One region of the Streptomyces sp. NPDC003032 genome, then DNA from elsewhere that is predicted to be linked to it. Evidence: riboswitches for the same ligand, from Rfam matches in the RefSeq annotation. Region 1 holds a riboswitch; the other holds the start of a gene.
The links. Region 1 has a riboswitch for glycine ahead of gcvT (glycine cleavage system aminomethyltransferase GcvT). Riboswitches for the same ligand answer to the same signal wherever they lie in the genome.
Positions count from the first base shown of each region.

Region 1 (14,746 bases):
CTCGCCCGGACCGGTGCGGGCTCAGGCCTGGCGCTGGTAGAACGGCCGCACCTTGGCGCGCAGCCAGTCGCCCACCGGGTCCTGCGCCACGTCGAGCAGGACGAGGTTCACCGGCCAGCCCACCGGGACCCGGCCGAGGGCGCGGCCCAGGGCCTCCATCGGCAGGTCGCGGGCGGCGCCCTCCCACGTGGACAGCTCGACGCCGACAAAGAGGGTCGGCTCGTCCGTCTCGATGGCGGCCAGGCAGCGGCGCGCGGTGAGCACGACGCCCGTCGCCTCGAACTCCGTGCCGGCGGCGGCCAGGAAGTCCACGGGGTCCTCCTTCCAGTCCGGCTCGAAGAGGCGGACACGGCCGCCGGCCGCGGGCCCGTCCAGCGGGGTGCGTCCGGCCCGGCACAGCTCGGCGACGGCGGGCGGCGGCAGCGGGGCCCCGACAGTGCCGTCCGGGTTCAGCGCGATGCCCAGCTGCGGCGGGAGCCCGCGGGCGAACTCGACGGCGGGCGCCACCGTGCAGCCCATGCGGTCCGCCGCGTCGCCGAGGGCCTGGCGGAACTGCTGCTCGGAGGTGAAGACGGGGACGTACGCCTGCCCGTCGATCTCCAGGGTCGGCAGGTCCAGGGTGGCGCTGTCGGGGCCGCCGCCGTTCGGCAGCGGGATCCATATCCGGCTGCGCCCGAGGACCTCGACGATCCGGGCGCCCGCCGACGCGGGGCCGCCGAGGGAGGCCGCGAGGACCTCTTCGAGTTCGTTGCCCGGCCATCCGCCGTACGGATGGGCGTGTGCCTGCGCCGGAAAGTCCATCTGTCCAACCCCTGCTCGCGACCGCTCTGCTGCCCTCTGCCTGCGGCTGAACCCTAGCGTCGGCCGCCCTCAGCGGTCGAAGGCGATCCCCCGCAGCACCTGCGCCGCCGCACGGTCCAGGAGCACCGCCGAGCCGCAGCCGCGCGGCAGGTCGCCGCGCTCGGCGGCGCCCACCAGCCGGCCGACCGTTCTGCGGTGGCGCGCGAAGGCGTACCGGGAGACGCCCCGGCCGCGCTCGCGCTGGCCCTGGAGGGCGGTGTCCGCGGGCACGTCGAGCAGCAGCAGGTGCAGTGTCCTGCCGCGCCGGGCGGCCTCACGGGCGAGCCAGCGGCGCACCCAGGGCTGGGTGCCGCAGTCGTGTACGACGACGCCGGCCCCGGAGCGCAGGACGCGGCGCAGGCCCGCGTAGTGCGCGAGGCGGACGAGGGGGCGGTAGACCGCGTACGGCAGCAGGCGGGGCATCCGGCGGGCCCAGCGGTCCCGGGTGTCCTGGGAGTCGATGCGGGGCCCCGTCACGGCCTGCCGCATCAGCGTCGACTTTCCGCCACCGGGCAGCCCGGAGACGACGACCAGGTCGCCCTCGTCGAAGGTGAGGCGGTGCGGGCTGTGGCCGGCCCGCTGCCGCAGATCGCGGACGACGGCCACGGGGTGCGGGCCGCAGCCCTCCCGGACCGGGGCGGCAGCCTGCTTCGGCAGCGCCACTCCCGTGGTCGTGGCGTAGCTGCCTGTGGCGTAAGTGGTCGTGGCGTACACACTCGTCCTGCTGCGCACCGTGATCGGCCTCCCCATAGCGGTCACGTACTGCTTTCCCCGGCAAGTGTAAAGAGAAGGTAATGCGGCACAAGGGAATTCCCTGACCGCGAGTCGGACCACCAGTCCCCCTGGCCCGCGCCGCGTGCAATGATGTGCCCGCCAACTCCATACCGGCCGTTTGAATCCGCGCGGGAGAGTCCCCGGCAGCCGTCGTACGACGTGCTGGGGCGCCGAAGGAGCAAGTCCCTCCCTTGAATCTCTCAGGCCCCGTACCGCGCGGGCGAGGCACATCTGAAAAGCGGGCCGGCAGCCGTCGGCCCCACCCAAGGTGCAAGCCGGCGGGCCCCCGATCCTCTCGAAGATCGGGACGCTCTCGGCGAACCTCTCAGGTTCCGATGACAGATGGGGAGGATCGACCTCGCCCGTCATGCCCTGGGAGTTCCCTTCATGAGCACTGCCCCCCGTCTGACCGCACTCGATGGCGTCCATCGGGCGCTCGGCGCGACCATGACCGATTTCGCGGGCTGGGACATGCCGCTGCGGTACGGCAGCGAGCGCGACGAGCACAACGCCGTGCGCGCCAAGGCCGGTCTCTTCGACCTCTCCCACATGGGCGAGATCACCGTCACCGGCCCTGAGGCCGTGGACTTCCTGAACTTCGCGCTGGTCGGCAACATCGGCTCCGTCGGTGTCGGCCGCGCCCGCTACACCATGATCGTCGCCGAGGACGGCGGCATTCTGGACGACCTGATCGTCTACCGCCTCGGTGAGGCCGAGGCCCCCCAGTACATGGTGGTCGCCAACGCCTCCAACGCGCAGGTCGTGCTGGACGCGCTCACCGCCCGCGCCGACGGCTTCGACGCGGAGGTCCGCGACGACCGCGACGCGTACGCGCTGCTGGCCGTCCAGGGCCCCGAGTCCCCCGGCATCCTGAAGTCCCTCACGGACGCCGACCTGGATGGCCTGAAGTACTACGCGGGCCTGCCCGGCACTGTCGCGGGCGTCCCCGCACTGATCGCCCGCACGGGCTACACCGGCGAGGACGGCTTCGAGCTGTTCGTCGCTCCCGGTGACGCCGAGAAGCTGTGGAACGCGCTCATGGAGGCGGGCACGCCCGTCGGCATGGTCCCGGCCGGCCTGTCCTGCCGCGACACGCTGCGCCTGGAGGCGGGCATGCCGCTGTACGGGCACGAGCTGACCGCCGAGCTGACGCCGTTCGACGCCGGGCTCGGCCGGGTGGTCAAGTTCGAGAAGACGTCGCAGGCGGAGACCTTCGTGGGGCGCGCGGCGCTCGCGGCCGCCGCCGAGCGCGCCGAGTCCGCCCCGCCGCGCAAGCTCGTCGGCCTGATCGCCTCGGGCCGCCGCGTCCCGCGCGCGGGCTTCTCCGTGGTCGCGGACGGCGAGGTCATCGGCGAGGTCACCTCCGGCGCCCCGTCCCCGACGCTGGGCAAGCCGATCGCCATGGCGTACGTCGACGCGGAGCACGCCGCCCCGGGCACGCCGGGCGTCGGCGTGGACATCCGGGGCACCCACGAGCCGTACGAGGTCGTGGCGCTGCCGTTCTACAAGCGTCAGAAGTGACCCCCCGCACATCTTTCCCGTTCCGCAGCACCCACCCGCGTACAGGAGAATTCAGGTCATGAGCAACAACCCCCAGCAGCTGCGTTACAGCAAGGAGCACGAGTGGCTGTCGGACGCCCAGGAGGGCGTCTCGACGGTCGGCATCACGGAGCACGCGGCCAACGCGCTCGGTGACGTCGTCTTCGTGCAGCTTCCGGAGGTCGGCGAGACGGTGACCGCGGGCGAGACCTGTGGCGAGCTGGAGTCGACCAAGTCGGTCAGCGACCTGTACTCCCCGGTGACCGGCGAGGTCGTCGAGGCCAACCAGGACGTCGTGGACGACCCGTCGCTGGTGAACTCCGCGCCGTTCGAGGGCGGTTGGCTCTTCAAGGTCCGGACCACGGAGGAGCCGAAGGACCTGCTCTCCGCGGACGAGTACACCGAGTTCTCCGGCAGCTAAGGATCTCCCCGATGTCGCTTCTGAACACCCCTCTCCACGAGCTGGACCCGGACGTCGCCGCCGCCGTCGACGCCGAGCTCCACCGCCAGCAGTCGACCCTCGAAATGATCGCCTCGGAGAACTTCGCTCCGGTCGCCGTCATGGAGGCCCAGGGCACCGTCCTGACCAACAAATACGCCGAGGGCTACCCCGGCCGCCGCTACTACGGCGGCTGTGAGCACGTCGACGTCGCCGAGCGACTCGCGATCGAGCGCGTCAAGGAGCTGTTCGGCGCCGAGTACGCCAACGTCCAGCCGCACTCCGGCGCCTCCGCCAACCAGGCCGCCCTCTTCGCGATCGCCCAGCCCGGCGACACGATCCTCGGCCTCGACCTGGCGCACGGCGGCCACCTCACCCACGGGATGCGCCTGAACTTCTCCGGCAAGCAGTTCAACGTGGTCCCGTACCACGTGGACGAGGCCGGCCTGGTCGACATGGCCGAGGTCGAGCGCCTGGCCAAGGAGAACAGCCCCAAGGTGATCATCGCGGGCTGGTCCGCCTACCCGCGTCAGCTGGACTTCGCCGAGTTCCGCCGGATCGCCGACGAGGTCGGCGCGTACCTGTGGGTCGACATGGCGCACTTCGCCGGTCTCGTCGCCGCCGGTCTGCACCCGAACCCGGTGCCGTACGCGGACGTGGTGACCTCCACCACGCACAAGACGCTGGGCGGCCCGCGCGGCGGTATCATCCTGGCGCGCAACAAGGACTTCGCGAAGAAGCTGAACTCCGCGGTCTTCCCCGGCTTCCAGGGCGGCCCGCTGGAGCACGTGATCGCGGCGAAGGCCGTCTCCTTCAAGGTCGCGGCCTCGGACGAGTTCAAGGAGCGCCAGCAGCGCACCCTGGACGGCGCCCGCATCCTGGCCGAGCGCCTGGTCCGGGACGACGCCAAGGCCGTCGGCGTCGACGTCCTGTCCGGCGGCACGGACGTGCACCTGGTCCTGGTGGACCTGCGCGACTCCGACCTTGACGGGCAGCAGGCCGAGGACCGCCTCCACGAGGTCGGCATCACGGTCAACCGCAACACGATCCCGAACGACCCGCGGCCCCCCATGGTCACCTCGGGCCTGCGGATCGGCACCCCGGCGCTCGCCACGCGCGGCTTCCAGGAGGACGACTTCCGTGAGGTCGCCGACATCATCGCCGAGGCCCTCAAGCCGGGCTTCGACGCGGACGCCCTGAAGGCCCGGGTCTCGGCCCTGGCCGACAAGCACCCCCTGTACCCCAACCTGTAGTGGTTTCGTACGCTTTCCTTCGTACGTAACGTCGGGGCACCACGCACACTGGAAGTGAACACAGTGAGCGCGGTGCCCCCGCTCATGCCCGGCGCACGCCCCGATTTCTGCACCACCCCGGCAGACAACGGCGTCTACCAATAACCCTTGGAGTCCTCCGTGGCCATCTCGGTCTTCGACCTGTTCTCGATCGGCATCGGCCCGTCCAGCTCCCACACGGTCGGCCCGATGCGCGCCGCTCGCATGTTCGCGAGCCGCCTCAAGAACGAGGGCCTCATGGCCCACACCACCGCGATACGGGCCGAGCTGTTCGGCTCGCTCGGCGCGACCGGCCACGGGCACGGCACCCCGAAGGCCGTCCTGCTCGGCCTGGAGGGCGAGTCGCCGCGCACGGTGAACGTGGAGAGCGCCGACGGCCGCGTCGACGAGATCAGGAGCAGCGGACGCCTCAACCTCCTCGGCGTGCACGAGATCGGCTTCGACTTCGACGAGGACCTGGTCCTGCACCGCCGCAAGGCCCTGCCGTACCACGCCAACGGCATGACGATCTTCGCGTACGACCGTGAGGGCGCCCTCGTCCTGGAGAAGACGTACTACTCCGTGGGCGGCGGCTTCGTCGTCGACGAGACCGTGCTGGACCAGGAGGGCGCGGCGGGCGAGAACCCGATCGTGCCGGACGACACCGTCCTCAAGTACCCCTTCCGCACCGGCGACGAGCTGCTGCGGCTCGCCCAGGAGTCCGGGCTGTCCATCTCCGCCATGATGCTGGAGAACGAGAAGGCCTGGCGCACCGAGGAGGAGATCCGCGAGGGCCTCCTCGACATCTGGCGGGTCATGCAGGCGTGCGTCTCCCGCGGCATGTCCCGCGAGGGAATCCTGCCGGGCGGCCTGAAGGTCCGCCGCCGCGCGGCGAACTCCGCCCGCCAGCTGCGCGCCGAGGGCGACCCGCAGGCCCGCTCGATGGAGTGGATCACGCTCTACGCCATGGCCGTGAACGAGGAGAACGCCGCGGGCGGCCGCGTCGTGACCGCCCCGACGAACGGCGCGGCGGGCATCATCCCGGCCGTCCTGCACTACTACATGAACTTCGTGCCCGGCGGCTCCTCCCAGGAGGAGAGGGACGAGGGCGTGGTCCGCTTCCTGCTCGCGGCGGGCGCGATCGGCATGCTCTTCAAGGAGAACGCCTCCATCTCCGGCGCCGAGGTCGGCTGCCAGGGCGAGGTCGGCTCGGCCTGCTCGATGGCGGCCGGCGCCCTCGCGGAGGTCCTCGGCGGCTCCCCCGAGCAGGTCGAGAACGCCGCCGAGATCGGCATGGAGCACAACCTCGGCCTGACCTGCGACCCGGTCGGCGGCCTCGTCCAGATCCCGTGCATCGAGCGCAACGGCATGGCGGCCGTGAAGGCCGTGACGGCCGCGAAGATGGCGATGCGGGGCGACGGCTCCCACAAGGTGTCCCTCGACAAGGTCATCAAGACCATGAAGGAGACCGGCGCGGACATGAGCGTCAAGTACAAGGAGACGGCTCGGGGTGGGCTCGCGGTGAACATCATCGAGTGCTGAGGAGCTGGGCTAGCAGGTCGTGTCGGGGCGGATCCGCTTCAGGTCGATGAGGTAGTCGTCCACCGCGTCCGTGACGCAGCCGTTGCCGCGGCCGTACGCGGTGTGGCCCACGCCCTCGTACGTCAGGAGCATGCCGCCGGGGAACTGGTCCGCGAGGCTCTCCGCCTCCTCGTACGGTGTCGCCGGGTCGCCCGTGGTGCCCACGACCAGGACGGGTGGGACGCCGTCCCCGGCGCGGACGCGGTGCGGGTGCTGGGTGCCGGCGGGCCAGTCCTTGCAGGTGAGTTCGTCGACGACGCTTGACGTGCCGTAGACGCCGGCGGCCTTGTCGGCGGTGGCGAGGGCGTCCCAGTAGGGGCGGGCGCCGCGTGGGTGGGGGGTGTCCAGGCAGCTGACGGCGAGGAGGGCCTCGTCCTCGTTGTCGGCGCTGGTCCTGGAACTGGTGGCGGTGCTGGTGGTGGTGCCCGTGCTGGGGCCCTCCGCCAGTTCGGCGATGCGGGTGGCGTCGCCGTCCGCGGCCTCGCGCAGTGCGTCGGACAGGGGTTCCCAGTCGTCCTCCGGGCTGTACATCGCGGCCGTGACGACGTCGAGCAGCGTCCGCGCGTCCACTTCGTACGCCGTGCCGTCGGTGACCGGCAGCGGCTCGCGCGCCGCCTTCTCGTACAGCTCGTCGATCAGTTCCGATATCTCCTCCGGGGTGACACCGGGGCAGCTGTCCCCCGCGATGTCCGCGCAGTGCTCGGCGTAGTCCTCGACGGCCCCGCGGAAGCCCGCACCTTGGCTGACGGCCCGCTCCGACCAGGTCAAGGAGGGGTCGATGGCGCCGTCCAGGGCAAGGGCGCGGACGCGGTGCGGGAACTGTTCGGCGTACGAGGTGCCGAGGCTCGTGCCGTAGGACCAGCCCATGAAGGTCAGCTTCCGGTCGCCGAGGGCCGCCCGCAGGACGTCCATGTCGCGGGCCGCGTCCTCGGTGCCGACCTGGCGCAGGATGCCGCCGCTGCCCTTCACGCACGCCAGGGCGCCGGCGTGCGCCACGGCGAGGGCGCGGTGGCGCTGGTCACGGGTCTCGGGGCTGATGGGGTCCGGGGCGCCGTCCGACCCGTCCTCGTCGTCGGCCTCCGCGCACTTCACCGCGGGTCGGCTGCCGCCTACGCCCCGCGGGTCGAAGGAGACGATGTCGAAGCGGGCACGCACCCCGGCGCTGAAGACCTCGCCGCTGTCCGACGTGAGGTCGCTCACTCCGGAGGCGCCAGGGCCGCCCGGGTTGTAGACGAGCGAGCCGATGCGTTCACCGGGCGCCGCCGTGGCCGCCTTCGCCACCGGCAGGACGAAGGTCTTGCCGTTCTCGGGGTGGGCGTAGTCGCGGGGCACGGTGAGGCGGGCACAGCGGAGGCCGTCGCCGCACCGGTGCCACGTCAGCCTCTGGCCGTAGAAGCGCTTGAGGTCGGCCCGGGCGGCGGGATCAACGTCCTTGTTCCCGCCGGGCTCCGCGCCGCTCCCCGCGGTACAGCCGACGAGCGCCAGCGCGGTGGTGAGGGCGACCAGGGCGAGGGGCGCGGGGCGGCGGAGGCGGGGTGCGAGGTTCAAGGGGGCTCCTCCTAGGGGCCTGCGGGGCGCGGCGGGACGGCGGGGCACAGCTGCGGCGCGGCCATTCGCGTGGGTCAGGGCGCGAAGAACAGCGCCTCCGAGCCCACCGGGCGGTAGCCCGCCGCCTGGAAGGTCCGGACGCTGCGCGCGTTGCCCGGTGACTGCTGCGCCCACACCACGTCACCGTCCGGTATGAGGTGCCGTGCCGCGCTCGCCAGCGCGCGGCCGAGGCCCCGGTGGCGTACGTCCTCCTCGACCTCGATCGATGTCTCCCAGCGGCCCGCGACGCCCCGGCCGAGGACCAGCACACCGCCGCCCGCCGCCGCCCACACCCGTACGTCGTCGCGGCGCTTGCGGGCCCGGACGACGCGCGGATGGTCCGGGTCGTCCAGCTCGCGCAGCTCCAGGCGCGGGTCGGGGGCGCCGGGCCGGGCGGTGGCGGCGGTCAGGAGGTCGATGGTGTCCGTCGTACGTCCCGTCCGTTCCAGGAAGGCGCCGTGGAAGCGCGCGCTCATGGTGGCCGCCAGCGGATCGCAGTCGAGCGAGGCGAGCGTGGACCGCACCCACCCGGGGTCCTCGTCGGTGAAGACGACGGAGTGCGCCGTGAAGGCGATCACGCCCGCGTCGCGGTGGCCGGACTGCGGTACGACGGTGGTGGTGCCGTCCGGTGGCGGGAAATCGCCGCGTGCGGCGGCGTCGAGGATGGCCCCGAGCTCGGCAGAGGCACTGGCCATGGGCGTACTCCTTGTGATCTGGTCCCGGGACGGCCGTTACCCTAACCCCCGTCAGTAGTGCACCAAGAAGGGGTGGATCCGGTGGCGGACATCGAGGAAGCGCGCAAGACGTTCGACCAGTTCGACGCGGACGGCGACGGCTTCATCACGGCGGCCGAGTGGAAGAGCGCCATGGCCAAGATGGGCGACTTCTACATGACCGAGACGGTGGCCGAGGCCGTCATCGGCACGAAGGACAGCGACGCGGACAAGCGGCTGTCCTTCGACGAGTTCTGGGCGAGCCTGAACAAGTAGTCGTGGGTGGAGGGTCCGGCGCATGGTTCATGGGTTGCGCCGGGCCCTCCGTCATCCCTGTCCCTCATATCCCTCAGCGGTGCGTACGCACGCTCCAGCGGCCCTCCCTGCGCTCCAGCCGCACAGGATGGTCGAAGCACTTGCTGATCCGGTCGCTCGTCAGTACGTCCCCGACCTCGCCGGAGGCGAGCGCGCGGCCGTCGCGCAGGAGCAGCGCGTGGGTCGTGCCGGCGGGCAGCTCCTCCAGGTGGTGCGTGACCAGGACCGTGGCGAGTTCCGGGTGGGTCCCGCGCAGGGAGTCCAGGCTGTCGAGCAGGCGTTCCCGTCCGGCCAGGTCCAGGCCGGTGGCCGGTTCGTCGAGCAGCACCAGGCGGGGCCTCGGCATCAGGGAGCGCGCGATCAGCGTGCGGCCGCGCTCGCCCTGGGAGAGCGTGGGCCAACGGGCGTCGGCGCGGTGCGCGAGGCCCAGCAGGTCGATCAGGCGGTCGGCCTGCTCCTCCTGCTCGAGCGTCGGACGCCGACGCGGCACCGGTTCTGTGCTGTTGGTCAGCCCGGTGAGGACCACGTCACGGACCGGCAGCGGTGAGCGCAGAGGGTGGCGCGGGTTCACATGACCGACGTACGCCCGAAGGTCGCGCAGGTCGACGCTGCCCAGGCGGCGCCCGAGCACCTCGACCGTGCCGTGCGTGGGGTGGCTGACGGCGCCGCAGAGGCTGAGCAGGGTCGACTTGCCCGCGCCGTTGGCGCCGAGCAGCGCCCAGTGCTCGCCGGGGCGGACGGTGAGGGTGATGTCTTCGAGGATGGGGCGGCCGTCACGGACGACGGTGACGGCGTCCGCGTGCAGGACGGGGGGCGGCGAATTCCTTTGTGCCGCGGGGCTCACCGCGTGGCCCCCGCCCGGTTCACCGCGGCGAGGACGGCCTGCACGGACGCGGTCAGGACCGAGGTGTCCAGGCCCGCGCCCCAGCGGACCGCGTCGCCGACCCGGCACCGCGCGTACGCGACGGCCTCGCTGGCGCCGCCCTCCCGCACCGCGTGCTCGGCGTAGTCGAGGATGTCGACGGTGATCCCGGCGGCGGCGAGTGCGTCGACGAACGCGGACAGCGGGCCGTTGCCCACGCCCTCGTAGTCCCCTGTCCTGTCGGCCACTTGGAGGGTGCAGATGAAGCGGTGCGCGCCGTCCGGGGCCCGGTCGGCCGTCCAGGTGCTCAGCGCCACCTCACCGTCCTGCCCGGGGGCGACATACGTCGCGCGGAACAGCTCGTACAGCTCCTTCGCCGTCGCCTCCTGACCGCTCTCGTCGGTGGCCTCCTGTACCACGCGCGAGAAGTCGGGCCGCATGTCCTGCGGCAGGTCGAGACCGTGCCGGGTCTGGAGCAGGTACGCCATTCCGCCCTTGCCCGACTGGGAGTTGACGCGGATGACGGCCTCGTAGGAGCGGCCGATGTCGGCGGGGTCGATGGGCAGATACGGAACGTCCCACGGCGCGTCGCTCTCCGGTACGCCCAGCTCGGCGGCCCGGCGGGCGTGATGGGCGAAGCCCTTGCTGATGGCGTCCTGGTGGGTGCCGGAGAACGCGGTGTGGACGAGATCTCCGGCGTAGGGGTGGCGGGGGTGCACGGGCAGGCGGTTGCAGTACTCGACCACCTCGCGCACGGCGTCGATGTCCGAGAAGTCGATCATCGGATCGACTCCCTGGGCGTAGAGGTTGAGGGCGAGCGTCACCAGGTCGACGTTGCCGGTCCGCTCGCCGTTGCCGAACAGGCAGCCCTCGACGCGCTGGGCCCCGGCGAGGACGGCGAGTTCGGCGCAGGCGACACCGGTGCCGCGGTCGTTGTGGGGGTGGACGGAGAGGATGACGGAGTCGCGCCGGGCGAGGTTGCGGTGCGTGTACTCGATCTGGTCGGCGTACACGTTCGGGGTCGCGATCTCGACGGTCGCCGGCAGATTGTGCGTGACGGGCCGGTCGGGGCTCGCGTCCCACAGCTCGGTCAGGCCGTTGCAGACGTCCAGGACGTAGTCGGGCTCGGTCAGGTTGAACGTCTCGGGGGCGAACTGGAAGCGGATGTCGGCGTGCGGCCGCGCGTCGGCGAGCCGCGCCATGTGCGCGGCGGCCTCCTTGACCACGTCGTACACCTCGGCGCGCGACCGCCCGAGGACGACGTCGCGCCAGACGGGCGAGGTGGGGATGTACAGATGTACGACGGCGCGCGGCAGCCCCTCGATCGACTCGAAGGTGCGGTCGATCAGCTCGGGCTTGGCGGGCGTGAAGACGACGACAGTTACGTCGTCGGGCAGCGCGCCGTCGCCGCGCGCGCTCAGTTCGGCGAGGTGGCGGACGAACTCGAAGTCCGTCCGGCTGGCCGACGGATAGCCGGCCTCGATCTCCTTGAACCCCATCGAGACGAGCAGATCGAAGAAGCGCCGCTTGCGGCCGGTGTCCATCGGCTCGGCGAGCGCCTGATTGCCGTCACGCAGGTCGACGGGGACCCAGAGGGGCGCCCGCTCGATCCGGGCACTCGGCCAGCTTCGCTCCTGAACGGGGACGTTCACCCGCTCCTGGTAGGGGCGGTAGCGGTGGTGCGGCATGGGGCCGGGGCGCTGGGGGTTCCAGTCGTACGTGGGTGAAGTGACGGAAGGTGTGGTCACGGGAGGCGTGGTCACGGGAGGCGTGGTCACGGAAGAATCTGCTCCTGGGCTCGGTCGGAAGACCGGCAGCACGGCACCCCGCGGCGGGGTGCCGGTCGCTTCAGGCCCCGCCGCGGCAGCCGAGAAGGAGGAGCCCGCAGAAGATCACGGCGCTACAGTAGTCACAGCTCTGCTCCTCAGACAAGTACCCCTCAGACAAGTAGCCCTCAGACAACCCGCCGGAAGGCCCCGATGCCGCTCGACTCCGTACGCCCCAGCCCCCTCGTCGAGCAGGCCGCCACCCGCCTGCGCGAGCAGATCACCGGCGGCCAGTGGCCCGTCGGCACCAAGCTGCCCGGCGAGACGACGCTCGCCAAGGAACTCGGCGTGGGCCGTTCCACCCTCCGCGAGGCCCTGCGCGCGCTCGCCGGTGCCGGACTGGTGCGGTCGCGGCAGGGCGCCGGCGTCTTCGTCGTCGCCACGGAACCCGTCGCGGACTGGCCGACCCGGCTGCGGCGGGCCGCGGTCACGGACGTGTACGAGGTACGGATGCTGGTGGAGGTGCAGGCGGCCCGGCTGGCCGCCCTGCGCCGCACCGACGAGGACGTCGCGGCGATGCGGGCCGCGCTCGACAGCCGCAGGGCGGCGTCCGCCGCGGGGGACGCGGAGTTCGTCGACGCCGACATCGCGCTGCACGCGGCGGTCGTGGCGGCGGCGCGCAATCCCGTGCTCACCGATCTGTTCGCGGAGTTCATGCCCGCCCTGCGGCAAGGCCTGATCGACCTGCTCGAACTCCTCGACGTACGCCGCGAGGAGGCGGACCACGGCGAGACGGCCCACGCCGAGCTGGTGCGCGCCGTCGAGGCGAAGGACGCGGAAGGGGCCGCGCGGGTGGCGCAGGCCGAACTGCGGGAGACACTGCGGCTGTTGCTCGCGCAGACCTGACCGGGCCACCACGGCCACCACGGCCACTACGGCTGAACCGTTCCAGTCGGCGCCGAGCGCCCGGCGGTGTCGGCGTACTCGTCGAGCGGCTCAGTGAACGCGCCGTGCCCGAGCCGGTCCGCCGCGCGACCGGCGTGCGGCACTCACCCGGCGGCACGCAGCTTCCGGTACCGTCCGGGCGCCAGACCGAACTCCCGCTTGAACGCCTTGGCGAAGGCGAACTCCGAGGCGTAACCGGCCCGTTCGGCGACCGCCCGGAGCGGAGCACCGTCCGGCTCACGCAGCCGTCCCGCCGCCGTGGTCATCCGCCACCACGTGACGTACGCGAGTGGCGGCTTCCCCACCGACGCCGTGAACCTGCGCGCGAAAGGCGCCCGCGACAGGCTGGAGAGCGCGCCGAGCTCCCCCACCGTCCAGGGGTGCGCCGGGTCGCTGTGGATGGCCCGCAGCGCGGCCGCGACCGCCGGATCGGCGAGCGCCGCCGCCCAGCCGCTGAGATCGCCGCCGTCGGCGCGCGCCCGTACCCACCAGGTGCGCAGGATCAGGAGCAGCAATGTGTCGAGGAGCGAGGTGACGATCGTGTCCGAGCCCGGCTGCGGCCGGCTCAGCTCGTCACCCAGCAGTCCGAGCACGGTCCGCAGCCCACCGCTCTCACCGGCGCCCGCGGGCAGGTGCACGACGTCGGGGAGTTCGGAGAGGAGCGGATGGCTGCGGCTCTCGTCGATCAGATACGCGCCGCAGATCACGACGGCGGACGGCGACCGCCCCTCCGGCGAGCGGGGTGCGGGAGGCCGCGGCCAGGAGCCGTCGGGGAGCAGCGAGATCTCCTCGACCGGCGTACCCGGTTCGCTGACCAGCGCGTGCCCGCCGCGGTGCGCGATGAAGACCACGTCACCGGAGCCCAGCCGCACGGGCGGCGCGCTCTCGTCCGCCGGCACGAGCCACGCGGACCCCTCCAGGACGGCGTGGAAGCCCGCCCTTCCCGGGCTGACGAACCGCAGGCCCCACGGAGCGTACTTCTCCGTCCTCGCGGAGTGCGGCCGACCGGTCCGCATGACCGCTATCGCATCACTGAGTACGTCCATGGAGGCACCGTAACGTGCCTGCTCAGGAGGCGAGACGAACGGACATGGGCGCGAGACCGGCGGGCATGGCCCGCCTCCCGGCGCCCGTTTAGCGTCTTGCACATGACGACAACCACCGCGCGTACCGTGCTGTTCGACGAGATCGGCGGCCCCGAGGTCCTGCGCGTCGAAGATCTCCCGCTGCCCGCCCCCGGCCCGGGTGAAGTCCTCGTCCGCGTCGAGGCGTTGGGCCTCAACCGCGCCGACACCCTCTTCCGCTCCGGCGCCTACTACTACCAGCCGACCCTGCCCGCCTCGCGGCTCGGCTACGAGGCGTCCGGCGTCGTCGAGGCGGTCGGCGAGGGCGTGAGCGCCCACTCCCCCGGCGACGCCGTCCTGACGGGCCCCGGCATCGAGATGGGCGCCCAGGGCGTCCACGCCGACCGCCTCGTCCTGCCCGCCGGTTCCCTGGTCCCGAGGCCCGCGGGCCTGGACGCGGTGACAGCGGCGGCGACCTGGCTGACGTACTCGACGGCGTACGGCGGGATGCTGGAGAGCGGCGGGCTGCGGCCCGGCGACCACGTCGTGATCACCGCCGCGTCGAGCGGGGTCGGCGTCGCCGCGCTGCAGACCGCGGCGCGGATCGGCGCGGTCCCGATCGCGGTCACCCGCACCGGCGGGAAGCGGCGGCAACTCCTCGACCACGGGGCGGCGCTCGTCGTCGCCTCGGACACGGAGGACGTCGTGAAGGAGGTCCACCGCTTCACCGGCGGCAAGGGTGCCGAGCTGGTATTCGACGCGGTGGGCGGCCCCGGCCTCGCGGAGACGGCCCGCGCGGCGACGGTCGACGGGACGGTCGTGGTGTACGGCTCCCTGGACGGGCGGCCGACGCAGATGCCGCTCAACTGGCCGGTAGCGGTGCGGGGTTACGCCAACGATCACTTCGCGTCGAGCGCCGGCGGGCTGCGCCGCGTCAACGCGTTCATCGCGTCGGGCCTGCGGGACGGTACGTTCCGTCCGGTGGTCGCGGAGGTCTTCGAGGGCCTGGACCGCATCCAGGACGCGCATCGCCTGATGGAGGCCAATGAC
Region 1 is NZ_JBSFTT010000026.1:33,900-48,645, reverse strand. Features, by position in the region: gene ACWDZ7_RS30395 (enhanced serine sensitivity protein SseB) at 22-801, opposite strand; gene ACWDZ7_RS30390 (AAA family ATPase) at 871-1,590, opposite strand; glycine riboswitch at 1,734-1,839, shown strand; glycine riboswitch at 1,840-1,966, shown strand; gene gcvT (glycine cleavage system aminomethyltransferase GcvT) at 2,002-3,135, shown strand; gene gcvH (glycine cleavage system protein GcvH) at 3,194-3,574, shown strand; gene glyA (serine hydroxymethyltransferase) at 3,586-4,845, shown strand; gene ACWDZ7_RS30370 (L-serine ammonia-lyase) at 5,005-6,405, shown strand; gene ACWDZ7_RS30365 (alpha/beta hydrolase) at 6,415-7,992, opposite strand; gene ACWDZ7_RS30360 (GNAT family N-acetyltransferase) at 8,067-8,726, opposite strand; gene ACWDZ7_RS30355 (EF-hand domain-containing protein) at 8,808-9,020, shown strand; gene ACWDZ7_RS30350 (ABC transporter ATP-binding protein) at 9,094-9,903, opposite strand; gene leuA (2-isopropylmalate synthase) at 9,900-11,609, opposite strand; gene ACWDZ7_RS30340 (FadR/GntR family transcriptional regulator) at 11,901-12,593, shown strand; gene ACWDZ7_RS30335 (AraC family transcriptional regulator) at 12,737-13,678, opposite strand; gene ACWDZ7_RS30330 (zinc-dependent alcohol dehydrogenase family protein) at 13,781-14,746, shown strand, end outside.

Region 2 (14,746 bases), on a different contig from region 1:
GTGGGAGTCCGGCGCCGAGGCGATCTCGATCAACGACCAGCGGCTCACGGCGCTGTCGGCGATCAGGGCCGCGGGTGAGGCGATACTGGTCGACAACCGGCCGCTGGTGCCGCCGTATACGGTGCTCGCGGTGGGGGACGGGAAACGCTTGAGCACCCGGTTCCAGAACAGCAGCGACGGTCGGTATCTGCATGCCCTGCAGGAGAACTTCGACATCCGGACCAGCATCTCCGTGTCGGAGGAGCTCCGGCTGCCCGCAGCGCCGAGTGTGACCGTACGTACAGCAGAGCCGAAAGCAGGAAAGGGCACATCTTGATCGCCGTACTGGGCCTCGTCGTGGGAGTCGTGGCCGGATTGTTGGTTCGGCCCGAGGTTCCGGCGGTGGTCGAGCCGTACCTTCCGATCGCCGTGGTCGCGGCTCTCGACGCCGTGTTCGGCGGGTTGCGCGCGATGCTCGACGGCATCTTCGACGACAAGGTCTTCGTGGTGTCGTTCCTGTCGAACGTGGTGGTGGCCGCGCTGATCGTGTTCCTCGGTGACAAGTTGGGCGTCGGCGCGCAGCTGTCCACGGGCGTCGTCGTGGTCCTCGGTATCCGGATCTTCTCCAACGCCGCCGCGATCCGACGGCACATCTTCAGGGCGTGACGCCGATGAGCGCTGACGAGACGCCCGAGTACCACCGCCGCAAGGAACTCCCCGAGGAGGTCCCGGCGGAGCCCGAGGCCGCCGCTCCACCGGCCTCCGGGAAGCCGGGGCTCACCGGCCGTCAGCGGCTGGTCAAGGGCCTGTGGCCGCCCCGGGTGACCCGGCCTCAACTCATCGTCGCCCTGCTGCTTTTCGTGCTGGGTCTCGGCCTTGCCATTCAGGTGCGGTCGAACAACGACAGCAGTGCGCTGCGTGGCGCGCGGCAAGAAGATCTCGTACGCATCCTCGATGAACTGGATGACCGTACTCAGCGTCTGGAAGAAGAGAAGCGGCGTCTCGAGGAGCAGCGGACCGGGCTGGAGAACAGCTCGGACCAGGCCGAAGAGGCGCGCAAGCAGACGGTCGAGCGGGAGCGGCAACTCGGCATCCTGGCGGGCACGGTGGCGGCCCAGGGGCCCGGCATCACGCTTGCCATCAAGGACAAGAAGGGGGCGATCGAGGCGGACATGCTGCTCGACGCTATTCAGGAGCTGCGCGCCGCCGGCGCCGAGGCCATCCAGATCAACGACGTACGCGTGGTGGCGAGCACCCATCTGTCGGACGCCGACGGCGGTGGCGTGAAGGTGGACGGCCGCAAGGTCGGCGAACCGTACCTCTTCAAGGTGATCGGTAAGCCGCAGGATCTGGAACCTGCGCTGAACATCCCCGGGGGTGTGGTGCAGACTCTGGAGAAGGAGCAGGCCACGGTCACCGTGACACGCTCGGAGAAGATCGTCGTGAGCGCCTTGCGACCCGCGAAGCGGCCTGACTACGCTCGGTCGTCCTCGCAGTGAGGGGCGGGCGCATGGAGGCGGCGAGGCGAGGGCATGAGGTTGCGGGGGGTCGGCGCACCGGAAGCGTGGTGCGTGGTGGAAACTGTTTGGTGGATACGGACGTTGTGAGGATGTCTGGTTCACCGATGAATGCCGGTGTGTGCAATCAGGGTTCGTCCTGCCCCACGGGCGGGTCTGTTTCGGTCAAGGGGAATCGCCCGTGAAGTTGTTTGCGAAGTTGTTCGGCAAGAGTGCACGTGAGGACAGCGGCAATCCCGCTACTGCCCGTCACCGTGCCCCACGCCATGGAGAGGCCGAGGAGCAGGGCGGCGAGCGCCCCATGTTCCGGGACCAGGTGGCTGGTCCAGGTGGTGACATTTCGGGCGGACAGGGCGCGTCGTCTGTTGACCCTGCCGGTCCCGGCCGCATAGGTTTCGGAGAACCGTCAACCTCAAGTACGGGTGGAGGGTTTACGCCCGGCCCGTACGCATCCAATGCCCCTGCAGGGCAGCCGCGGCAGGAGGACCCGTCCATGGCCCTGGTGTGTACGAGGTGCGGGAACCGCAACGCCGAGGCGAGCCGGTTCTGCTCCAACTGCGGTGCGCCGCTGCGTCCCGGAGCGGCGCCGGAGCGCGCGTCCGAGACGACCTCGACGATCTCGATCTCGGGCCTGGAGGCCTACGACGCGGAGACGACGGGTCAGACCCCGTCTCCCGCGCTCTCTCCGGAGGCGCAGGCGGCCGTCGACGCCCTGCCGCTCGGCTCGGCGCTCCTGGTCGTGCGTCGCGGGCCGAACTCGGGCAGTCGTTTCCTGCTCGACGGCGAGCTGACCACGGCGGGCCGTCACCCGCAGAGCGACATCTTCCTGGACGATGTGACGGTGTCGCGTCGCCACGTGGAGTTCCGCCGCGTCCAGGACGGTTCCTTCACCGTCGCCGACGTGGGCAGCCTGAACGGCACGTACGTCAATCGGGAGCGCATCGACTCCGTCGCGCTGTCGAACGGCGACGAGGTGCAGATCGGTAAGTACCGGCTGGTCTTCTACGCCAGCCAGCGCAGCGTCGGCATCTGACCCTCCCCCCGGACTCCGTCCGGGGGCACCCCCATGGAAGGTCCATGCTTCAAACACCGAGGGGCGGTGCCGGTACCGGCACCGCCGCCGCGGACCGTCGACTGATGAGCATCGGCACCGTGCTGAACATGCTGCGCGACGAGTTTCCCGAGGTCACGATCTCCAAGATTCGTTTCCTGGAGTCCGAGGGGCTCATCGAGCCGCAGCGCACGCCTTCCGGCTACCGGAAGTTCAGCCCGCAGGATGTCGAGCGGCTCGGTCACGTCCTGAGGATGCAGCGGGACCACTATCTGCCGCTCAAGGTCATCCGTGAGCACCTGGAGGCGCTGGAGCGCGGCGAGCGGGCTCCGCTGCCCTCTCCGGGGCGCCAGCGGGACGGCGGCGGTGTCGAGGGCCCGGGCGAACCCGAGGGGCCGACGGCGGCCCGTGTGGGCCGTGACGAGCTGCTGGCCGTCGCGGAGATCGACGAGGGGCAGCTCGCCGAGTGGGAGACGTACGGGCTGGTCGCGCAGCTGCCGGACGGCGGTTACGACGCGGAGGCCGTCACGGTCGCCTCCCTCGTCGTCGAACTCGGCCGGTTCGGAATCGAGCCACGCCATCTGCGGGCCATGAAGGCCGCCGCGGACCGGGAGGCCGGGCTCGTCGACCAGGTGGTCGCGCCGCTGCGGCGGCACCGCAATCCGCAGACCAGGGCCCATGCCGAGGCCCGTACCAGAGAGCTGGCGGGTCTCACCGGGAGGCTGCATTCGGCCCTCGTACAGACCGCGCTCGGGGTCAGACTGCCCTGATTCCGTCCCGATTCCTCCCTGATACCGCCCCGATTCAACGGGCATTCGGAGGGCACTCGCGGAGTCCCCGGCCGGTACTCGGCGGGTGCCCGACTACCCAAACCTGCCGGCCACGTCCTAGGGTTGCTGTGTGAACGAGCTCGACGTCGTAGGTGTCCGGGTCGAAATGCCCTCCAACCAGCCGATCGTGCTCCTGCGTGAAGTGGGAGGCGACCGGTACCTCCCCATCTGGATCGGTCCAGGTGAGGCGACCGCCATCGCTTTTGCACAGCAGGGCATGGCACCCGCACGGCCGCTGACCCACGACCTGTTCAAGGACGTGCTGGACGCGGTGGGCCAGGAGCTCTCGGAAGTGCGCATCACGGACCTGCGAGAAGGGGTCTTCTACGCCGAACTGGTCTTCGCCAGCGGGGTGGAGGTGAGCGCGCGGCCGTCCGACGCCATAGCGCTGGCGCTGCGCACCGGCACGCCGATCTACGGCAGTGACGGTGTTCTGGACGACGCCGGCATCGCGATCCCGGACGAGCAGGAGGACGAGGTGGAGAAGTTCCGCGAGTTCCTCGACCAGATCTCGCCCGAGGACTTCGGTACCAACAGCCAGTGAGCCGGCGCTCCCGGCGGCCCGCTTCGGACCATTCGGTTAGCCTTTCCCCGCGGCGAGGTGCGGGAAACCACTCTCAGGGTGATTATCACTCGGCGTGGCGAGTGTGGCGATCGTTGACGAGCCCCTGGTGACTGCCTACCGTCGTGCAGGCAGGTCAAGGACGGAGGTCGGCGTGAGAAGCAGCGGCGACGGTACGGCGGTGGGTGGTCCGTACCCGTTTCACGGCAGCGCGGCCGATCACTCTCCGAATCCGATGGCGGTCCAGGGGAGCGGGGACGCGACGTTCGAGAATTCCGAGCAGATCGGGTACCGCGGTCCGACTGCGTGCGCGGCCGCGGGCATCACATACCGGCAGCTCGACTACTGGGCCCGGACGGGCCTGGTCGAGCCCAGTGTGCGTGCCGCCGGTGGCTCCGGTACCCAGCGGCTCTACAGCTTCCGGGACGTCGTCGTCCTGAAGGTCGTCAAGCGGTTCCTGGACACCGGGGTATCGCTGCAGAACATCCGTACGACGGTCCAGCATCTGCGGGAGCGCGGGTTCCGTGATCTTGAGCGGATGACGCTGATGAGCGACGGGGCGACGGTCTACGAGTGCACGTCGTCCAGCGAGGTCCATGAGCTGCTCCAGGGCGGCCAGGGGATCTTCGGGATCGCCGTGGGTGTGGTGTGGCGTGACGTCGAGGCGGCGCTGTCCCAGCTGCACGGAGAGCGCGTCGACACCGGCGAGACGCTCGTCGGGCACAACCCCGCCGACGAGCTGGCCAGGCGGCGCAACAGGGCGGTCTGAGCCGTCGTCGGGGCATTGTCAGTGGCGTAGGGCAGCATCGGAGATGTGAGAAGCGCGCCGACGATTCTGCATCTGGACATGGATGCCTTTTACGCGTCCGCCGAGCAGGCCGCGAAGCCGAGTCTGCGCGGGAAGGCCGTCGTGGTGGGCGGCCTCGGGCCGCGGGGTGTCGTGGCCACCGCCAGCTATGAGGCGCGGCGGTTCGGTGTGCACTCGGCGATGCCGATGGGGCAGGCGCGGCGGCTGGCGCCGAACGCCGCGTATCTCGTCCCTCGCTTCGGGCTGTACCGCGAGGTCAGCGAGCAGGTGATGGCGTTGCTGCGGGAGCTGTCGCCGCTGGTGGAGCCGCTCAGTCTGGACGAGGCCTTCGTGGACCTGGAGGCGGGTGGTGTCGCCGACGACGAGGCGTCGGCCAGGGCGGTGGGGGAGCGGCTGCGGGTGGACATCAGGGCCGCGACCGGGCTGACGGGGTCGGTGGGGCTCGCTGTCTCCAAGATGGTGGCGAAGATCGCCTCGGAGGAGGCGAAGCCGGACGGGCTCGTGCTGATAGCGCCGGGGACGGAGCGGGCGCTGCTGGGGCCGATGTCGGTGCGTACGTTGCCCGGGGTGGGGCCGGCCACCGGGGACCACCTGCGGCGGGCCGGGATCACCACGGTCGAGGAGATCGCGGAGGCAGGGGAGGACGAGCTCGTACGGCTGCTCGGGAAGGCGCACGGGGTCTCCCTGTACGCGATGGCGCTGGCGCGCGACGAGCGGCCCGTGGTGGCGGAGCGGGACACGAAGTCGGTCAGCGTCGAGGACACGTACGACGTGGACATCCATGACCGGGTGCGGGTCAGGACGGAGGTCGCGCGGCTCGCGGACCGGTGTGTGCAGCGGCTGCGGGCTGCGGGGCACTCGGGGCGGACCATCGTCTTGAAGGTGCGGCGGTTCGATTTCTCGACGCTGACGCGGTCCGAGACGCTGCGGGGCCCCACGGACGACCCCGGGGTGGTGCGGGAGGCCGCAGCGCGGCTGCTGGAGTCCGTGGACACCACGGGAGGGGTGCGGCTGCTCGGGGTCGGGGTCACGGGGCTCGCCGACTACACGCAGGAGGACCTTTTCGCGCAGGCGCAAGCGCAGGCGCAAGCGCAGGCGCTGGCGCTGGCTGCGGAGGAGACCGGGGCCGAGGTGGACGAATCGGTGCCCGGGGAAGCGGTGCACGGGGAGCGGTCTGAGGTCGGCGAGAGCGCCGAGGAGCCGGTGCCGCCCCCGGAGCCGGAGCGGCGGTGGGCGGCCGGGCACGATGTGCGGCACACCGAGTACGGGCACGGCTGGGTGCAGGGGAGCGGCCTGGGCCGGGTCACCGTGCGCTTCGAGACACCGGGGTCGGAACCGGGCCGGGTGCGGACATTCAGAACGGACGACCCGAAGCTGACACCGGCCGATCCGTTGCCGCTGGTGGGGGTGCGGGGCGAGGGGGCGGTGGTGGCTACTGGGACGGGAGGCGTGGGTGCGGGGTAGTCGGTCCAGGTCGGCTCAGGAGGAAGGGTCGGCGGCGAGCGGGGGGCGGCTTCGGTGACGCTGTTTGAGGGCGGGTCTGGGCCGCCATCTGTCCGCGGGTGTGGAGTTCAGCGCGGGCTGGGTCTGCGACGCCTGCCCGTGGGGTGGTGTCAGGACTGGTCCTGGCGTGTCGGGTGTGGGGTCAGGAGGGGTCCGGGTCTGTTAGGGGGCCGAAGTTGTGGTCGGGGGGTGGGGGGTGGGGGAGCGTGGTGTCCAGGCCGTAGTGGTGGTAGAGCTGGAGCTCTTGGGCGGGAGAGAGATGGCGGCCCACGCCGAAGTCGGGGGCGTCCTTGATCAGGGCGCGGTCGAAGGGAATGCGGAGGGTGCCGTCGTCGACCAGTTCGCTCGGTTCGAGGGGGACGAAGGCGTCGCGGCTGAACAGGCCCGTGCGTATGGCGGCCCACTCCGGTGCGCCGGTGGCGTCGTCGAGATAGATCTCGTCGATCGTGCCGATCTTGGCCCCGTTCCGGTCGAACGCCTTGCGGCCGATCAGGTTGCGCGGATCGATGTCGGTCTGCACGGGCCCTCCAGCTGGTCGCGGGTCTCCGATGTGGGCATAACTCATCTTTGTCCGCTCGTACTCCCTACGTAAGAGCACTTCGGGGCAGGCGGCCACTCGAGGGAACGGCTGTGTTCCTCGCTGGTAGGCTGACGGATGGCTGCTGACCCCGTGCGGGAGAGCTCTCCGGGTCACGATTCCGGAGGCGCCGAAGGAGCAAATCCTCCCCGGAATCTCTCAGGCACCCGTACCGCATGGACGAGGTCACTCTGGAAAGCAGGGCGGGCGTACGGGCGGGCACGTTCGGATCCCTTCCTCACCGACGGTGAAAGTCGGACGACGTCTACGCAGGACGTAGGTGTCGCCCGGTGAAGCTCTCAGGTTGAGATGACAGAGGGGGAGGCCGTCCGGGTACCCACGCCGTGGTACCCCTCGTAGGTCGCGCAGACCAGGAGGCCTCCGCAATGACTGCCACCAATCGCATCCCGCTCTCCGAGCTCGAACAGGGCATCCCCTTCGAGCAGCGGCACATCGGGCCCGATGCGGAAGCGCGGGCCAAGATGCTCGCCCAGGTCGGATACGGCTCGCTCGACGAGCTCACGGCCGCCGCGGTGCCGGATGTGATCAAGAACGCCGAGGCGCTCAAGCTGCCGGGCGCCCGTACCGAGGCCGAGGTTCTCGCCGAGCTGCGCTCGCTCGCGGACCGTAACCAGGTTCTCGATTCGATGATCGGGCTCGGGTACTACGGGACGTTCACGCCGCCCGTCATTCTGCGGAACGTCATGGAGAGCCCCGCCTGGTACACCGCCTACACCCCGTACCAGCCCGAGATCTCGCAGGGACGCCTTGAGGCGCTGCTGAACTTCCAGACCATGGTCGCCGAGCTGACCGGTCTGCCCACCTCGGGGGCCTCGCTGCTCGACGAGGGCACCGCCGCCGCCGAGGCCATGGCGCTGTCGCGGCGCATGGGCAAGGTCAAGGACGGCGTTTTCGTCGTGGATGCCGATGTGCTGCCGCAGACCATCGCCGTCATCCAGACCCGTGTCGAGCCCACCGGCGTCGAGATCGTCGTCGCCGACCTGAGCGAGGGCATCCCGGCCGAGGTCGCCGAGCGCGGCGTCGTGGGCGTGCTGATGCAGTACCCCGGCGCCTCCGGCGTCGTACGCGACATAAAGCCGCTGATCGACCAGGCGCACGAGCTCGGTGCCGTCGTCACCGTCGCCGCCGACCTGCTCGCTCTGACGCTGCTCACCTCGCCCGGTGAGCTCGGCGCGGACATCGCGGTCGGGACGACGCAGCGCTTCGGTGTGCCGATGGGATTCGGCGGGCCGCACGCCGGTTACATGGCGGTGCGCGAGAAGTTCGCGCGCAGCCTGCCCGGGCGGCTCGTCGGTGTCTCCGTCGACGCCGACGGCAACAAGGCGTACCGGCTCGCGCTGCAGACCCGTGAGCAGCACATCCGCCGCGAGAAGGCCACGAGCAACATCTGTACCGCGCAGGTGCTGCTGGCGGTCATGGCCGGTATGTACGCCGTCTATCACGGTCCCGACGGGCTCAAGGCCATCGCGCGGCGCACCCACCGGTACGCGACGCTGCTCGCCGCGGGTCTGAAGGCCGGGGGCGTCGAGGTCGTCCACGAGGCGTACTTCGACACGCTGACCGTGCGCGTGCCCGGCAGGGCCGGCGAGCTGGTCTCGGCCGCCCGCGAAGGCGGCGTCAACATCCACAGGGTCGACGCCGACCACGTCTCACTCGCCTGCGACGAGACCACCACGCGCCAGCAACTTGCCGCCGTGTGGGGTGCCTTCGGGGTGGAGGCCGACATAGAGGCGCTCGACGCGTCCGTCTCCGACACGCTGCCCGAGGGTCTGCTGCGTACGGACGACTACCTCACGCACCCGGTCTTCCACCAGTACCGCTCCGAGACCTCGATGCTGCGCTACCTGCGCAGGCTGGCCGACCGCGACTACGCGCTCGACCGGGGCATGATCCCGCTGGGCTCCTGCACCATGAAGCTCAACGCGACCACCGAGATGGAGCCGGTCACCTGGCCCGAGTTCGGGCAGCTGCACCCCTTCGCGCCCGCCCAGCAGGCGCAGGGCTACCTCACCCTCATCCGTGAGCTGGAGGAGCGGCTGGCCGAGGTCACCGGGTACGACAAGGTCTCGCTGCAGCCCAACGCCGGGTCGCAGGGCGAGCTGGCCGGGCTGCTCGCCGTACGCGGGTACCACCGGGCCAACGGCGACGAGCAGCGCACCGTCTGCCTCATCCCGTCCTCCGCGCACGGGACGAACGCGGCGAGCGCCGTCATGGCCGGCATGAAGGTCGTCGTCGTGAAGACCGCCGATGACGGTGAGATCGACATAGAGGACCTGCGCGCCAAGATCGAGAAGTACCGCGACGAGCTGGCCGTGCTGATGATCACGTACCCCTCGACGCACGGTGTCTTCGAGGAGCACGTCGCCGACATCTGCGCCTCGGTGCACGAGGCCGGCGGTCAGGTGTACGTCGACGGCGCCAACCTCAACGCCCTGGTGGGGCTCGCCAAGCCGGGGCACTTCGGGGGCGACGTCTCGCACCTGAACCTGCACAAGACGTTCTGCATCCCGCACGGCGGCGGCGGCCCCGGCGTCGGCCCGGTCGGTGTGCGCGAGCACCTCGCGCCCTACCTGCCCAACCACCCGCTGCAGCCCGCCGCGGGCCCCGACACCGGTGTCGGTCCGATCTCCGCGGCGCCGTGGGGTTCCGCCGGGATCCTGCCGATCTCCTGGTCGTACGTACGTCTCATGGGCGGCGAGGGGCTCAAGCGGGCCACGCAGGTCGCGGTGCTCTCCGCCAACTACATCGCCAAGCGCCTGGAGCCGCACTACCCGGTGCTCTACACCGGTCCCGCCGGGCTCGTCGCGCACGAGTGCATCATCGACCTGCGGCCGCTCAGCAAGGCGACGGGCGTCAGCGTCGACGACATCGCCAAGCGGCTCATCGACTACGGCTTCCACGCGCCGACCATGTCGTTCCCCGTCGCGGGGACGCTGATGATCGAGCCGACGGAGAGCGAGGACCTGATCGAGATCGACCGGTTCTGCGAGGCGATGATCGCCATCCGCCGGGAGATCGAGAAGGTCGGCTCCGGCGAGTGGGCCGCCGACGACAACCCCCTGCGGAACGCGCCGCACACCGCGGCCGCGCTCGGCGGTGAGTGGGAGCACGGCTACAGCCGCGAGGAGGCCGTCTTCCCGGCCGGTGTCGCCGCGTCGGACAAGTACTGGCCGCCGGTTCGCCGTATCGACCAGGCGTACGGCGACCGGAACCTCGTCTGCTCCTGCCCGCCGCTGGATGCCTACGAGGACTGATGACGGCGCCCGTGTGGCACGGGCATGCGTCGGGGCCGGTTCGGAGAGTTCTCTCCGGGCCGGCCCCTCGGTCGTTCCGCTGTGCGGTTGTTCGGTGCTGCGTGGTGCTGGTCGTACGTCCGTGCGGGTGTGCCGGTGGTGATCAGGCGGCCGTCATGATCTGGTCGGTGCCCAGCGGTCGGTGCGGGGCGATGATCTGGCCGTCCGGCAGCAGCTCACCGGTGTCCTCGAAGAGCAGGACGCCGTTGCACAGCAGGCTCCAGCCCTGCTCCGGGTGGCTCGCCATGAGGAGCGCGGCCTCCCGGTCGGCGGAGTCGGCTGTCGGGCACGGTGGTTGGTGCTGGCACATGGAAGGGTTCTTTCGCTGCGGTGAGATGGCTGTGACGTCAGTCCTGTGGCTCGATGCGGTATGCATAACCGCCCCCCGTTGTAGTCGGTCCGGTCCCAGTGTTGCCCCACGGGCGTCAATCCGCAGGGATTTTGCTGCAGCGGTTCCTACTGCTTAATGACGTATCACCCGCCCGGACGGTTCAGCCCAACTCCAGTGTCTCTTCGGGGGGTTCGGTGTGGCCCGACTGGGCTAGTCCACCTGGGTGGGGGCAGCGCGATGCCCCGCCGCCAGGGGCGGCGGGGCACGTGCGACAAGAGGGGCGTGGCGACGTCAGGCGGGCGAGCCGAGCAGGGGCGACGGCGTCAGGCGATGGGCGAGGACCGGGAGCAACTCGGCGACACGGTGGGGACGGTGGGCCGCGATGCCGGGTGGGGCGGGCGCGAGGGGTACGAGCAGGTCGGTGGGGGAGAGAGGGGCCTCGGTGCCGTCGTCCGTGCAGTCGCGGTGCAGCCAGAGCGTGAGCATGTAGAGCTCGGGTACGGAGAGCAGCCGGGGCTGGCAGGGCATCGGCATGGCCTCGGCGTGCCGCAGGGCCCGTTCGGTGGAGGCGATGTAGGGGCCTTCGAAGAAGTGCGAGAAGGCCCAGCCGTCGGGGGTGAGCATCGTGTCCGCCGCGGCGAGGGCGCGCTCCCCGCAGCGGATCATGAAGCGCCAGCCGGCGAGGCGGGTGGGCGCGGCGCCCTCTGGAATGGTGCCCTCTGGAGTGGTGCGTCCCAACACGTGCACGGGCAACGGAAGTTCGGGGCTCACGGAACCCTGGGCGGCACGCAGGGACGGGGTGCGCGCCTCGCGTACGGCTGTGGGGGAACCGAGTGCCGCGAGAACGCTGCGCAGGGCGGGGGCGGGGGCAGGGAGGACGTGCAGCGGCATGGTGGGTCGCCTCTCTCATTCGACAGGCACGGTGGAGCGGGGGCAGGTGCGTGACGGCGCTGTCAGCTCTGGGTCAGAGGGGCGGGGGCCGGGGGACCGCGAGCGCCAACTCTCTGCCTAGAGTGCGGAGTTTATACGAGCCGTGTTCAAAGCATGTTTCATCTAGACGCGGTCGATATTGCGGGCAAGGCGTTATCAGGTCGTCTTTACGAGGGTTTTATCACGATTTCACATGGGCGTCACTTCGGTGACCTCGTATTCCACGGGCCGAGCGGTCGGCCGATTCCCGTCGGTGCTTTTGACCAGGTCCTTCGGAAGGGAATCTTCACCGTGCCGCATGCCCGGCGAATGTGCCTGGCGGCAACGGTACCGAGCGTACTGTCCGGTGGGCCGCCGCGGGGCGTTATCGATCACATTGCCTGGGCATCATCCCCCGTACACAGCAGCGGCCGGATCCTTGGCTGCCCATTCGAGGAGGGACACTTCGATGGGTGAGAAGGTCGTGGCGGGCGCGTTCGACCTGTCCGATCGGCACCAGTACCGCAGGAAGCTCCGGGAGTGCCTCGCGGGGCTGGATCGGCTGTTGGAGGAGGAGCGGTTCGATCGGCCCAGGAATCTGATGGGCATGGAGATCGAGCTGAATCTCGCCGGGCCCGACGGACTGCCGAGAATGTTGAATGCGCAGGTTCTGGAGCGCATCGCGAGCCGGGATTTCCAGACGGAACTCGGAATGTTCAATCTGGAAGTGAACATTGCCCCGCACCGGCTCGGCGGACGCGTTCTCGACCGGCTCGCCGAAGAAGTACGCACCGGTCTCAACTATGCCCATAGAAAAGCGAACGAGCTGGACGCGGGCATCGTCATGATCGGCATACTCCCGACGCTGAACAAAGCCGATCTGGTCTCCGCGAACCTCTCCGACGTGGACCGCTACGCCCTTCTGAACGAGCAGATCGTGGCGGCGCGCGGTGAGCGTTTCGCCCTCGATATCCAAGGCGTGGAGCGGCTGACCTGCACATCGACGTCGATAGCGCCCGAAGCGGCGTGCACGTCCGTGCAGTTGCACCTCCAGGTCACCCCGGGCCGGTTCGCCGATGTGTGGAACGCGGCGCAGGCCATCGCCGCGGCACAGATCGCCGTGGGCGCCAACGCGCCGTTCCTGTTCGGCCGTGAGCTGTGGCGCGAGTCGCGGCCGCCGCTCTTCCTCCAGTCCACCGATACGCGACCGCCCGAACTGCAGGTCCAGGGGGTGCGGCCGCGGACCTGGTTCGGCGAGCGGTGGATCACCGGGCCGCTGGAGCTCTTCGAGGAGAACCTGCGGTACTTCCCCGCGCTGCTGCCCCTGATGGACGCGGAGGACCCACTGGACGTCCTCGACGCGGACGGCGTGCCGAGGCTCGGCGAACTCGTCCTGCACAACGGCACCGTGTACCGCTGGAACCGCCCGGTGTACGGCATCGCCGACGGCGTCCCGCATCTGCGCGTCGAGAACCGCGTACTGCCCGCCGGGCCCACCGTCACCGATGTCATCGCCAACGTCGCGTTCTACTACGGGCTCGTGCGGGCGCTCGCCGAGGAGGCCCGGCCCGTGTGGACCCGGCTGTCCTTCGAGGCCGCCGCCCAGAACTTCGACGCGGCGTGCCGCCACGGCATCGACGCCCGGCTGCGGTGGCCGCGGCGCGGCAGGCTCGGCGGCACCGTCGAGCTGCCGGCCGTCGACCTCGTACGCGATGAACTGCTGCCGCTCGCGGCCTCCGGGCTCGACGCGTGGGGTGTGGAGCGCGCCGACCGGGAGCTGTACCTCGGAGTGATCGAGGAGCGGTGCCGGCGGCGGGTCAACGGCGCGTCGTGGCAGGCGGCGACGTACCACCGTGCCCTGGAGGGCGGGCTCACCAGGGAGGCGGCACTGGCCGCGACCACCCAGCGCTACTGCCGGCTGATGCATGAGGGCGAGCCGGTGCACATGTGGCCGGTGGGGCATTTCGCACCGGCGGTGCCGACGACGCCGGCCGGCTGAGGCCGCGGGCGGGCAGGGCCAGGCGTGGCCCTGTCGGCCGGGGTCAGCCCTGGCTGCTGCCGGCCTCCATGATGGCCTTGAGGATGACCGCGTGGATCTGCGCCGGGTCGTCGACCTGGTGGCCGGAGCCGCCGGTGGCCGCGGCGATCTGCTGGACCTCGTCCTTGTCCGCGTCGGGACCGACGGCGATCGCGATGATCGGCACCGGCTGCTCGCGTTCGGAGAGGTCCTCCAGCTGTGCGATGAGGGAGCTGCGCGAGATGCTCCCGGGGTCCTGGTTGACGCCGTCGGTCAGGATCACGAGGGCGTTGAACTTGCCGCTCGCATACGTCGACCTGGCTTCCTTGTAGGCGGCGAGCGTGGTGTCGTACAGGCCGGTGGCGCCGCCCGGCACGGGCTGCAGACCGCTGAACGCCTTCGAGAGCCTGTCGCGGTGGGTCGCGCCGCCCTCGCGGTCGCCGAGCCGTTCGGTCGGCTGCAGCTTGCGGTAGTCGCGGGGGCCGTCGAGCCGGGTGGCGAACTCCCACAGGCCGATCTCGTCCTTGTCCGTGAACCCCGCGAGGGCCCTGAGCAGCGAGCCCTTGGTGACCTCCATACGGGACTGGGCGCGGCCGGGCACCAGTTGGCGCATGGACTCCGAGGCGTCGACGACCGTGCTGAGGCGGGCGCTCTGCACGGTGATCGTCCACATGCCGAGGGTCTCCTGGATCTGCTTGTCGGAGGGCGGCTCGGTGGCCTCGCCCGCGTACGGCTGCGGGGTGCGGCCTCCGGCGGCGGTGACGAGCTTGTCGGATGGCTGGTCGGGGTCGGTCCTGAACCCGTGCTCCGCCAGGATCCTCCGGCCGTCCTCGTCGCTGAACATCGTCATGAAGCGCAGCGCCGCGCGGCTCGTGTCGGTGGACATCTTGTCGTCCGCGACCAGCGTGTACGGGTAGTCGAGCTGGGGCGAGCCGTCCTTGGGGTAGAAGAGGTCGAGGCGGCGCTCCTGGCCCACCGACGCGTTGTGCGTGAACGATGCCTGCTCGGAGAGGATCAGCGCCTGGTTGGGGCGGGGGGCGTCCTTTCCGACGCCCTTTCCGGCTTTGGTGCCTCCCGTGCCTTCGGTGCCATTGGCGGTGCTTGATTCGTCGTAGGCCAGGGTGTCCAGGAGCTGGCCGTCGCTGTCGGAGGTGCGTGTGGACAGCGCCTTGGCCATGGCGGCGGCCTGGGTCTCACCGTCCTTTCCGCCCTGCTTCTTCGCGGACGCGCCCAGCTTGGCGAGCGCGAGCAGACCGGTCGCGCTGCGCGCCGGGTCGGCGGCGCCGAGGCGCGGTTTGCCGTCCTTCATGGTGGCCGCGGTCAACTCCGGCCAGTCGTACGTCTTTCT
Region 2 is NZ_JBSFTT010000005.1:4,144-18,889, forward strand. Features, by position in the region: gene ACWDZ7_RS08610 (DUF881 domain-containing protein) at 1-316, shown strand, start outside; gene ACWDZ7_RS08615 (small basic family protein) at 313-645, shown strand; gene ACWDZ7_RS08620 (DUF881 domain-containing protein) at 651-1,478, shown strand; gene ACWDZ7_RS08625 (FHA domain-containing protein) at 1,561-2,529, shown strand; gene ftsR (transcriptional regulator FtsR) at 2,574-3,317, shown strand; gene ACWDZ7_RS08635 (bifunctional nuclease family protein) at 3,448-3,921, shown strand; gene ACWDZ7_RS08640 (MerR family transcriptional regulator) at 4,094-4,708, shown strand; gene ACWDZ7_RS08645 (DNA polymerase IV) at 4,754-6,211, shown strand; gene ACWDZ7_RS08650 (PRC-barrel domain-containing protein) at 6,393-6,770, opposite strand; glycine riboswitch at 6,914-7,012, shown strand; gene gcvP (aminomethyl-transferring glycine dehydrogenase) at 7,214-10,102, shown strand; gene ACWDZ7_RS08660 (DUF5999 family protein) at 10,245-10,451, opposite strand; gene ACWDZ7_RS08665 (hypothetical protein) at 10,764-11,363, opposite strand; gene ACWDZ7_RS08670 (glutamate--cysteine ligase) at 11,851-13,380, shown strand; gene ACWDZ7_RS08675 (substrate-binding domain-containing protein) at 13,424-14,746, opposite strand, start outside.
Region 2: it holds a riboswitch for glycine, as region 1 does, so the genes downstream of both, gcvP (aminomethyl-transferring glycine dehydrogenase) here and gcvT (glycine cleavage system aminomethyltransferase GcvT) in region 1, are expected to answer to the same signal.